2 regions of the Deinococcus betulae genome follow, and region 2 is predicted to be linked to the other one. Evidence: riboswitches for the same ligand, from Rfam matches in the RefSeq annotation. Region 2 holds a riboswitch; the other holds the start of a gene.
What was found. Region 2 has a riboswitch for thiamine pyrophosphate ahead of thiC (phosphomethylpyrimidine synthase ThiC). Riboswitches for the same ligand answer to the same signal wherever they lie in the genome.

Region 1: another riboswitch for thiamine pyrophosphate. It lies ahead of K7W42_RS19080 (thiamine ABC transporter substrate-binding protein); the one in region 2 lies ahead of thiC (phosphomethylpyrimidine synthase ThiC).

Annotation. Positions count from the first base shown of each region.
Region 1 covers NZ_JAIQXU010000032.1:34,965-40,451, reverse strand. Annotated here, with positions in the region: gene K7W42_RS19085 (ABC transporter permease) at 1-764, opposite strand, end outside; gene K7W42_RS19080 (thiamine ABC transporter substrate-binding protein) at 1,314-2,342, opposite strand; TPP riboswitch at 2,395-2,496, opposite strand; gene K7W42_RS19075 (hypothetical protein) at 2,671-3,129, opposite strand; gene K7W42_RS19070 (NUDIX domain-containing protein) at 3,179-3,637, shown strand; gene K7W42_RS19065 (NUDIX domain-containing protein) at 3,634-4,083, shown strand; gene K7W42_RS19060 (DNA internalization-related competence protein ComEC/Rec2) at 4,103-5,487, opposite strand, start outside.
Region 2 covers NZ_JAIQXU010000002.1:243,432-248,918, forward strand. Annotated here, with positions in the region: gene K7W42_RS03435 (allantoinase) at 1-73, shown strand, start outside; gene allE ((S)-ureidoglycine aminohydrolase) at 329-1,087, shown strand; TPP riboswitch at 1,413-1,525, shown strand; gene thiC (phosphomethylpyrimidine synthase ThiC) at 1,712-3,562, shown strand; gene thiE (thiamine phosphate synthase) at 3,555-4,307, shown strand; gene thiS (sulfur carrier protein ThiS) at 4,298-4,492, shown strand; gene K7W42_RS03460 (thiazole synthase) at 4,492-5,292, shown strand; gene K7W42_RS03465 (NAD(P)/FAD-dependent oxidoreductase) at 5,292-5,487, shown strand, end outside.

The DNA.
Region 1 (5,487 bases), on a different contig from region 2:
CCCACGCCGCCGCGCGTCAGGCGCACGTAGGTCCAGGTGGCCAGCAGCGTCAGGCCCAGCTGCCCCACAATCAGCGCGCTGGCCTCGGGCAGCCGCAGTTGCAGGGCGGTCAGGGTGTAAATCTCGACCTCCAGCGTGGCGTAGCGCTCGCCCCCCAGCGCCAGGGGCAGGCCAAAGCTCAGGGCGGAATACAGAAAGACCAGCACGGCTCCGGCCAGCACCCCTGGCAGGGCCAGTGGCAGGGCAATGTCCCACGCCGCACGCCTTGCGCTGGCGCCCAGGCTGCGCGCCGCCCCCAGCAGGCCGGCCGGCACCCGCGCAAAGCTGGCGTAGCTCAGGCGCACCATCACCGGCAGATTGAAAAAGAGGTTGCCCAGCACCAGCAGCAGGGGCGTGTCGCTGAGGTCCAGGCCGGTCAGGCGCGTGACCCAACCTTGCGGCCCCAGCAGCGCCGAGAGCCCCAGCACGGCGACCAGCGTGGGCGTGACGAAAGGCAGCAGCAGCAGGCGCAGAAAGGTCTGCTGGCCGCGCAGTTGAAAGCGGGCCAGCAAAAAAGCCAGCGGCACGCCCAGCAGCAGGGCCAGACCAGCCGTGGTGACGGCCTGGGCCAGCGTCCACAGCAGGCGGCCCTGGAAATAGGGGTCGGCCCAGACGGCCAGGGTCACGCCGCCTTCGAGCATGGTGCGGGCGAGGGGCAGGGCCAGGCAGAGGGTGACGAAGAGGAGGCCTGGCAGGGTGAGCAGAAAGGAAGTGAGACGGGTCATGGGCAACCAGTTGCTCTGTGCGTGTGCCTCACTCCCCAGCCCACAAAGGGGGACGACTTCGCCGCGCAGGGCGGCCTGCACGTTGCTGCTGATTTGACTGATGCGCCTGGAACCTGATGACAGGGCGAGCAGCGCTGCGCTCGGCCAGGGTGTCTACTGACGTTGGTGGGTCTGCTCAACTTGGTCATGGGTCTGGCCTCGTCTGGACCTGGGCGGGATTGGGGCAAGGGGTCTTGGTGCGGCCCAGAGGTTCGACTTTGAAAAAGAAGCTGTTGCTTGAGCGCCTTTCAACAGTAGAATCTCGCGCCTTAAGCGTCCTCACCTGCCACCATCCCAGGGCCAGCAACGGAAGCCGTCGTGCGCGCAGCGCGCGGGCGTGAGGCGATGGGCGACAGGTGTGCCACGGCGTCCACCGCGTAGAAAGACAACTCTCTTCCGCCGCGCCAGTCAACCCCTCCCCAGTGCCAACGTTGCTCTCCCGTCCCCTCTGGGGATGGGGGGTGGGGCAAGCAAGCGACATCTCACCCCCCACACCGCTACCCGTCCGCCTTACCTCGCCCTCAGCACCTGCGTCACCCAGGCGTCCACCAGCCGCTGCGGGTTGGCCGTCACGGCGGGCTTGATGGCCTCGGCTTTCGGTGCCTGGGCAAACTTGAACACTGGATTCAGGGGCGTGCCCTGGACGGCGGGGTAAATCCACATCCGGGTGGGCAGGTCCGCTTGCACGGGGCTACTCAGCATGAAGTCCACGAACTTACGGGCCAGGGCGGCCTGCTTGCTGCCCTTCAGGACGCCCACGCCTTCAAGCTGGGTGAATGTGCTGCCGGGCAGAAAGAGGTTGCCTGTCGGGGCCTGGGCCGGCAATTTGGCAGGATTAAAGCCGTCGGCGTAAAACACCTCGGCGGCGGGGCTGCTGGCGTAGGACAGCACGATGGGGTATTTACCGCCGTTTCTGGTGAAGTCCTTGTAGTAGGCGTCGCTCCAGCCGCGCGTAACCTTCATGCCGCCGGCACGGGCCGCGCGCCACCACTGCCAGGCCCCCGCCTCGCCGTAGTGGTTGACCGTGGCGAGCAAAAAGGCCAGGCCAGGGCTGCTGGTCGCCGGACTTTGCACCACGGTCAGCTTCGCGTAGGCCAGCGTTTTCAGGTCGTCCAGGTTCTTGGGCAGGGCCAGGCCCGCTTTCTCGAACCACGCGCGGTCGTAGTTCAGGGCCACAAATCCGTAGTCCACGGTGTTCAGCAGGCCAGCGTCGTCCAGACGGTAGGCGGCTGGCACCTTGGCCAGCGCAGGTGACGTGTAGGCTTCGAGAATCCCGGCCTGGCGGGCACGCGGCAGCAGGCTGTTGTCCAGGCCATAGACCACGTCAGCAATCGGGGCGCGGCGGGTCAGAATCAGGCGGTTTAGGAGTTCGCCCGCGTCGCCGCCCTTGATGAAGCGAACCTTCGCCCCATTGGCGGTCTCGAACGCCGCCACCAGCTTCTTATCCACGTCAAAGGAGTCGTGGGTGATGACGGTCAGGGTGGTCTGGGCCTGGGCAGCCCCCCCCAGCAGCAGAGCGGTCAGTAGTGTTCTACGCATAAAAAAGTCCCCTCGCGTCACGAGGGGAAGCGGGGGCCGCCGCCAGTATGCAGGGCGGGGCCGGTCACGCTCCCTCCGCCGGAATGACCCGGATCAGGTTCCTGGGGTAAGTCTCAGCCAAACCTGCTTCGGTTCGGCACCCCCGGTGACGCACCCGCGAGGATAGCGCAGAACGCACAGGGGGAGTCAGTGCGCCTGAGGGTTGTCTTCGAGCGCCCTGAAAAGCTGCGCAGCAGAGAGAGCAGAGGGGGGGGCATAGCCTGCGGTGTCAACGGAAGTGAGGGCTGTGCCGTCTCCCCAGGGCAGAGCGGGCGGCTCCTGTCAGGCGTCAGAGGTCTTCGTCTTCCGGCAGCGTTCGGGGGTAACGGGAGACGCTCAGGCTGAGGCCTACCTCACCCGCCAGCCGAATCAGTGCCGCCGGAAAATGGTCAGACTGGTGCACGATCTCACGGCCCTTTTCGTCCAGCATGCCGACGCGGTCCTCGATCCCAAAGTCCAGTTCCATGTCGCTATGGTTCAGCGTGGGGTCTGTGGCTGTCAGCCGCTGGTGCAGGGCCAGCAGGCTGGCGTGGTGCGTCTCTAGGAAAAGGATGGTATCCTCAATTTGTTGGCCTGGCTGGTCAAATTCGGCCTGACTGGTTGCCAGCAGAAAGCCAGAGTCTCCTACAGGACGGGGTGGGCGCCCCAGCAGGTCGCCTTCCCGCCACACCCAATGTGAGGCAAACGCGGTTTCGGCCAGAAAAGCGGTCACATCAAAGTAGCCGTAGACGCGCAGAATGCAGCTCATTGCCCTGATGCTAGGCCAGAAGGGCGCGTCTGGCGTGTCACCCTGAGGCATGATGCGCAATCTGCTGGTGTGGACAGTGCTTCAAGACGCTGGGGGCCGCGTGCTGCTGGGGCGGCGAGACGGGTCAGTGTACGGGCACGGGCTGTGGGGGCTGCCAGGCGGGCAGGTCGAACCCGGCGAGGGCCTCCCCGAAGCGGCGGCGCGCGAGGTCCGGGAAGAAACTGGGCTGACGCTGCACCCGCAGGTCCTGTCGGTCCTGGGCGTGCGCCGTTACGAGGTGGACGGCGCGCAGGGCACCGATTTTCTCTTTCTGGCTCGCCAGTGGACAGGTGAGCCACAGCCGCTGCACAAGACCTCGGCCGTTGCCTGGGTTCTGCCGTCGGCGCTCCCATCGAAGTGCCTGCCCTGGCTGCCCGCCGTTCTGGAGGCCCACCTGGCGTGGGGCGTGCCCGTTACAGAACAGTTGCGGGACGTGCGCCAGGTACGCGCGCTGGGTGGCCTGGCATGAGCTTTCAGCTGGTGGCGTGGCTGGCGGTGCAGGACGGGGCCGGGCGCCTCTTGCTGGGCCGCCGCGACGGGTCCTCGTATGCCCACGGCCTCTGGGGGCTGCCGGGCGGGCGGGTGGAACGGGGCGAGGGTCTGGCCCAGACGGCAGCCCGCGAGACGCTGGAAGAGGTGGGCTTGGTGGTTCACCCAGACGCCCTGACCTGCCTGGGCGCCTGCCGCTACGACCTGGACGGTACGCAGGGCCTGGACGTGTTTTTCCTGGCCCGGACCTGGGCAGGGGAAGCTCGGCCTCTGGACAAAACCTCTGAGGTGGCCTGGTTTGCCCCAGACCGCCTGCCCCCCGATGTGCTGCCGTGGCTCCCCAGTGTTCTTGATGCCCACCTGCACGGCGCTGCCCGCTTCACGGAACTGGTCGACGGCTGGGACGGCCTGCGCTCCCTTTTCTAATCGATTCTTCTTTCCTGCCCTACGGAATCGCCCACCGAATGGTCCCCACCTGATCGGTGCGCCACACCCTGGACTGGGCCTGTGCCAGCCGCGCCAGCACGTCGGGGTGAGGGTGGCCGTAGGTATTGCGTCCCACGCTCAGCACGGTGTCGGCGGGGGTGGCCTGGGCCAGCAGCGCCTCGCCGGTGGAGTAGCGGCTGCCGTGGTGGGGCGCTTTGAGGACATCCAGGTTGCCGGGGCTGGCCAGCACCTCGCCCTGCTGGTTCAGGTCGCCCAGAAACGCCGCGCGCCAGGCGCCCGATTCCAGGGTCAGGGCCACGCTGTTCTCGTTGTCTTCGGGGTGCCAGCCCTGCCCGGCTGGCCACAACACCGTCAGGGCCGCGCCCGCCGCCTGCACGCGGTCCCCGCGCCGCACCTCGCGCACGGGGACGCCCTGGGCCTGGGCTTCGGCCAGCACGGCGTCCAGCACAGGGTCGCCGCGTTTGTGGTGCCCAATCCACAGCTCGCCCACCGGCAGGGCGCGCAGCACGGCCGGCACCCCTTCGATATGGTCGGTATCGGCGTGCGAAGCGACCAGCACGTCAATCTTGCGGACTCCCAGTGCCCGCAGGGCCGGCACAACGGTGCGGCCGCCCACATCGTAGTCGCTGCCCACCGAACCGCCCGCGTCAATCAGCATGGTCAGGCCCGGCAGGCGAATCAGGGTGCTGTCGCCCTGCCCGACATCCAGATACACCACCTCGCGCGCCGGGGCCAGCCAGCCCGGTAGGGCGGTCAGCAGCAGGCCCGCAAGGACAGTGCCCAGCGCCACCTCCAGCCGGACGCGGTTCATCAGCCACAGCCAGCCGGCCCCCAGTGCGGTTGCGTAAGCCACCACCCCCGCCGCGCCGATGCTGCCCCAGGTCAGCACGGGCGCGCGGCCAAAGGTTTCGGCCACCGCCAGCAGCGCCGAGGCCAGAGGTCCTGTCAGCAGGTTGACGGGCGCGGCCAGCGGCCCCAGCAGACCGGCCAGAAAGCCTAGTGGCACCAGCGCCGCCATGATGGCCCCGGCTACTAGATTGGCGGGCAGGCCCACCACCGGAATCTGCCCAAAGGTGCCGGCCACCACTGGCAGGGTGCCCAGCTCGGCCAGAACCGTGGCGACCAGCGCCAGTTTCAGCCAGCGGGGCCAGCGCGCGGGCAGGCGGGCGGCCACGCGCTCGGTCTGGGTCAGGGCCAGCACCGCTAGAAACGACAGCTGAAAGCCCACGTCCAGTAGCCACAGCGGAAACAGCAGCAGGCAGGCCAGCGCCGCCAGCGAGATCAGGGCCAGGGGGTCGGGCCGTCCGCGCCCGGCGGTCAGGCCCAGCAGCACCGCCGCGCCCATGATGACCGCCCGCGTGATGCTGGGCGACGGCTGCACCA
Region 2 (5,487 bases):
CTGGACGGCGAGCGGCGCGCACTTTGACGGTGAGGTGCGCGGGCGCCTGCTCACCCCCACTGGAGACGTATGAGAAGGATTCCATCTGTTTCGTTTACAAATCGGGAGAGAACCGATTGGCCAACTCCACGCCCGGAACCCGCTTTGCTCCTTCCTCCCTCTGGTCGGATTTCATCGTTTTTGCAAACGGTTCAATCAGAGTCGGTATGACACGACATCTATCTGGTGCGTGCAGCGCCCAGACATTTAGGGGGCAATCCGCCTCACGCCCAACAGTTGTTGCCCTCTGGCGTCACGGCTGCTCTGAACTGATTCTCGTGGAGACCATATGAAGCACCTGGGCGTCACCCGTTCCGCTTTGCAGCCCTCTCACGCGGTCCTGACCCCCGAGACCTTTGTGCGCACCGCCCTGGCTGAGTGGCCCGGCAGCGCGGTGGTGCTGCACATCGCGCCGGTCATAGGCCTGGGGGCACGCTTCGTGCAGTTCACGGCCGAGATGCCAGCCGGGGCGACCGCACAGGCATCGGCACACGGCCATCAGCGCTTTGCCTTTGTCCTGAGTGGGACGGTGGACGCGACAGTGGACGGCGAAACCCGGACCCTGCACGAAGCTGACTATCTGTTTGTACCGGCGGGCACCCCTCATACCCTGACAGCCCTGGAGGCGGCCCGCGTGGCCGTCTATGAAAAACCGTATGAGACGGCGGCCAGTCCCCCTGGGCCTGGGGTCTGCTGGGGCAACGAGCGCGATACTCCCGGCACGCCCTTTGAAGGCGACGAGCGCCTGCTGGCCCGCAAACTGCTGCCGGACGACCCGCGCTTTGACTTCATGGTCAGCACCATGAGCTTTGCGCCCGGCGCCACGCTGCCTTACACCGAGATTCATTACATGGAACACGGCCTGCTGATGCTGGCTGGTGAAGGCCTGTATAAGTTGCAAGACACCTACTACCCCGTGGTCACGGGTGACGTGATCTGGATGGGCGCCCACTGCCCGCAGTGGTACGGGGCGCTGGGCCGCGACTGGACCAAATACCTGCTGTACAAGGACATGAACCGCCATCCACTGAGCCCAGTGCCGAGATAGAGCGGCCAGCGATTCTGGTGCTTACGAGACGCCGCGCCCGAGTGCCGCCAGAGAACGCCAGGACGACACTGTGGCTGCAGCCAGGCAGGGCAACTCTCGACCAAGCCCCCGAATCCAGACGCCGACTCAGCGGCCTATGCTGGCGTGCAGGACAAACAGGATGGCCACCACAGAACGACCACGCTGCTGAGCGCCCCTGTGCGTTGCCATCAAGGAACGCTTGCAGGCCGGCTGTAACATCACCCGTTTTGGACCCAGTCGAGAGGACAGCCCCTCTCTGCACGCTGGTTCCCACGCCACCACCTGCCAAACCGTGTAGACTCGCCGCAGTCACCAGGGGTGCCGTTCTCATCAGAACGGCTGAGAGGGCCGCAGCGGCCTAACCCTAGGAACCTGATCTGGTTCACACCAGCGGAGGGAGCGTGACGGGTGCCAGGCCGCAGTTGTGGTTTTGCCCCCCTCCGAACGCGTGAGGGGGGCGTTGTCGTTTTGTAGACCCAAAGCACTTCATGTTACCCGCGTCAGCGGGTTAACGCAGGCGGCTTGATGCCAGCCTCATCCCTAACCGTTCGCCCACAGGCGCCCGGCGGCGCTTTCTTATTGCCGCCTTCCCCGGAGTACTCAATGACAACCACCCTGCGGCCCGACCTCACCCCACCTCCCCTGGCCCTGGACCCCGACCTGACCACGCCCTTTCCCAGCAGCGAAAAGGTATATCTGCGCGGTCATCTGCACCCCGACGTGCGCGTGCCAGCGCGGCGGATTCATCAGTCGCCCACCCTGGAACGGGTCGGCGCACTGACCCGCACGCGGCCCAATCCACCGCTGCTGGTGCCCGATACCAGCGGCCCTTACACCGACGCCGCTGCCACGGTGGACCTGCGCGCTGGCCTGACCCACGCGCGCCCCTGGCTGGCCCATGACCCGCGTCTGGCAGCACAACCTGGCCGCTCTCATCCCGACCTGGACCGCAGCGGTCCTCTTCCCTTTCCGGCAGTGCCGGCCCCCCGGCGGGCGCGGCCAGGCGAGGCCATCACCCAGCTTCAGGCGGCGCGCCGGGGCGAAATTACCCCAGAAATGGAATTTGTGGCCCTGCGCGAGAACCTGCGGCAAGACGAAGGCTTTGACCTGACCCACCAGCATCCAGGCGAGGCGTTTGGAGCCGGGATTCCGCGCGAGATCACCCCGGAATTCGTGCGCTCGGAGGTGGCGCGGGGCCGGGCAGTGATTCCTGCCAACATCAACCACCCCGAACTGGAACCCACCATCATCGGCCGCAACTTCCGGGTCAAGGTGAACGCCAACCTGGGCACCAGCATCGTCACCAGTTCTATAGAGGAAGAGGTGGGCAAGATGATCTGGGCCACCCGCTGGGGCGCCGACACGGTGATGGACCTCTCGACTGGCCGCCACATCCACCCCACCCGCGAGTGGATTTTGCGCAGCAGCGCCGTGCCAGTGGGCACCGTGCCCATCTATCAGGCGCTTGAGAAGGTGGGCGGCGTGGCTGAGGAACTGACCTGGGACCTTTACCGCGACACTCTAATAGAGCAGGCCGAGCAGGGCGTGGATTACATGACTGTTCATGCCGGCGTGCGGCTGGCGCACCTGCCGCTGACCGCGCGCCGCCGCACCGGGATCGTCTCGCGCGGGGGCAGCATCCTGGCCAAATGGTGTCTGGCCCATCACCAGGAAAACTTCCTGTACACCCATTTTGCCGAGATGTGCGAGCTGCTGGCCGCCTACGACATCACCTTCAGTCTGGGCGACGGCCTGCGTCCCGGCAGTGTGGAAGACGCCAACGACGCCGCGCAGTTTGCCGAACTGGACACGCTGGGCGAGCTGACACAGGTGGCCTGGAAACGTGGTGTGCAGACCATGATTGAGGGGCCGGGCCACGTCCCCATGCAGCTGATTCGGGAAAACATGACCCGCCAGTTGGAGGTCTGCCACGAGGCCCCCTTCTATACCCTGGGGCCGCTGACCACCGATATCGCGCCGGGCTACGACCACATCACCTCGGCCATCGGCGCGGCGCAGATCGCGTGGTACGGCACCGCCATGTTGTGCTATGTCACCCCAAAAGAACATCTGGGGCTGCCGGACCGCCAGGACGTGCGCGACGGGGTCATCGCCTACCGCATCGCCGCGCACGCCGCCGACCTCGCCAAAGGCCACCCCGGCGCCCAGGCCCGCGACAACGCCCTGAGCAAGGCCCGCTTTGAGTTCCGCTGGGAAGACCAGTTTGCCCTGGGCCTGGACCCGCAGAAGGCCCGCGCGCTGCACGACGAAACGCTGCCCGCCGACGCGGCCAAAACGGCCCACTTCTGCTCCATGTGCGGGCCACAGTTCTGCTCCATGAAGCTCAGTCACGACCTGCGCGCCCCGGAGGTGCTGGCAGGCCTGGAAGCCAAAGCCCAGGAATTCCGGGCGCGCGGCAGCAAGTTGTATGTGGAGGTGGGCGCCGATGACTGAACCACAGAGGAGAGACCGGAACGCAGGGGCACTGGGGCAGCAGGAACCGAAAGAATTGGCGGCCGGCACGGGCTCAAACCTTCGGCCCCCAGAACCCTGGACCGGTCCCCTGGGCCGCCTCTACCTGGTGGCCACGCCGCGCCCCGACCAGCCCGAGGCCGAGTTTCTGGCGCGGGTGGCCGCCGCGCTGGACGGCGGGGTGGAGATCCTGCAACTGCGCTGCAAGGACTGGGAGGCCCGGCCCTATATGGCCCTGGGCGCCCGGCTGGCCGACCAGGCGCAGGCGCGCGGCGTGCCGCTGTTTATCAATGACCGGGTGGATGTGGCGGTGGCCTGCGGCGCCGACGGCGTGCATCTGGGCCAGGGCGACTTGCCCCCCGCCTGGGCACATGGGCTGGCGCCGGGGCTGCTGGTCGGCCTGAGCACCCACACGGCCGCGCAGGCTGGGCGGGCCCTGACCCAGGCGCCCGCCTATATTGCGGCCGGGCCGGTGTACGCCACACCCACCAAGCCGGGACGCGCGGCGGCCGGCCTGGCGTACCTGCGGCAGGTGGCGGCGCTGCGGCCCCAGGTGCCCTGGTACGCCATCGGGGGCATTGACGCCTGTACCCTGCCCGGCGTGCTGGCGGCCGGGGCCCGCCGGGTGGCCGTGGTGCGCGCGGTGCTGGACGCCCCTGACCCCGCCCAGGCGGCGGCCGACCTGCGCGCGGCCCTGCGGCGCCCGGCGGTGACCCCATGCGGGTAAACGGCGACCCCTATCCCCTGACCCCTGGCCTGAGTCTGCCCGCGCTGCTGCATGCCCTGAACATTGACCCGGCGCGCGTGGCGGTGGCCGTCAACGACGACTTTTACCCCGGTGCCCGGATTCCAGACCGCGCCCTGCACGAAGGGGATGTCGTCGAGATTGTCCGCATCCTGGGTGGCGGCTGATGTCACCGGACATCTTGAGGCTGGGTGGCCGCACCTTTACCTCGCGCCTGATGCTGGGCACTGGGAAATTCACAGACTTTGAGGTGATGCGCGGCGCCCTGGAGGCCAGCGGCACCCAGATTGTCACGGTGGCCATTCGGCGGGTCGAACTGCGGGCCCCCGGCCACGACGGCCTGCTGGACGCGCTGAACTGGGACCACCTGCAACTGCTGCCCAACACGGCGGGCTGCCGCACCGCTGCCGAGGCCGTGCGGGTGGCCCGCCTGGCCCGCGCCGCCACCGGGACACCCTGGGTGAAGTTGGAGGTTATCCCTGACGCCCGCTGGCTGCTGCCGGACCCGGTAGCCACCCTGCGCGCCGCCGAGGAACTGGCGGCTGACGGGTTCGTGGTGCTGCCCTACGTGCAGCCTGACGCTGTCCTAGCGCGCGCCCTGGAAGCGGCGGGCTGCGCGGCGGTGATGCCCCTGGCCAGTCCGATTGGCACAGGACGGGGCCTGCGCACCCCGGACCTGCTGACGACTGTGCTGGACGGCGCCGGCGTGCCCGTGGTGGTGGACGCTGGCCTGGGCGTACCCAGCGACGCCGCACAGGCACTGGAACTGGGGGCCGACGCGGTGCTGGTCAATACCGCTATCGCCGAAGCCCGCGACCCGGTGGCCATGGCCCACGCTTTTGCGCTGGGGGTGCAGGCCGGGCGCGCGGCGTTTCTGGCCGGACGCATGGCGCCGCGCGCCCACGCCAGCCCCAGCAGTCCGGTGCAGGGCGTGCCCCGCCTGCCCGACCCGGAGGTGCCGCTCTGATGCCCGCAGCTTCTTCTGCGTCCGGCACGCGAACAGGGCCGCCCGAGGTCATCGTGGTGGGCGGCGGGCTGATAGGCGCGCTGGTCGCCTTTACGCTGCGTCAGGCCGGGGCCGACGTGCTGGTGCTGGATGCCGGGCGACCGGGGGCGGCGTGGCGCGCGGCGGCCGGGCTGCTGACCCCAGACGGTGAGGGCC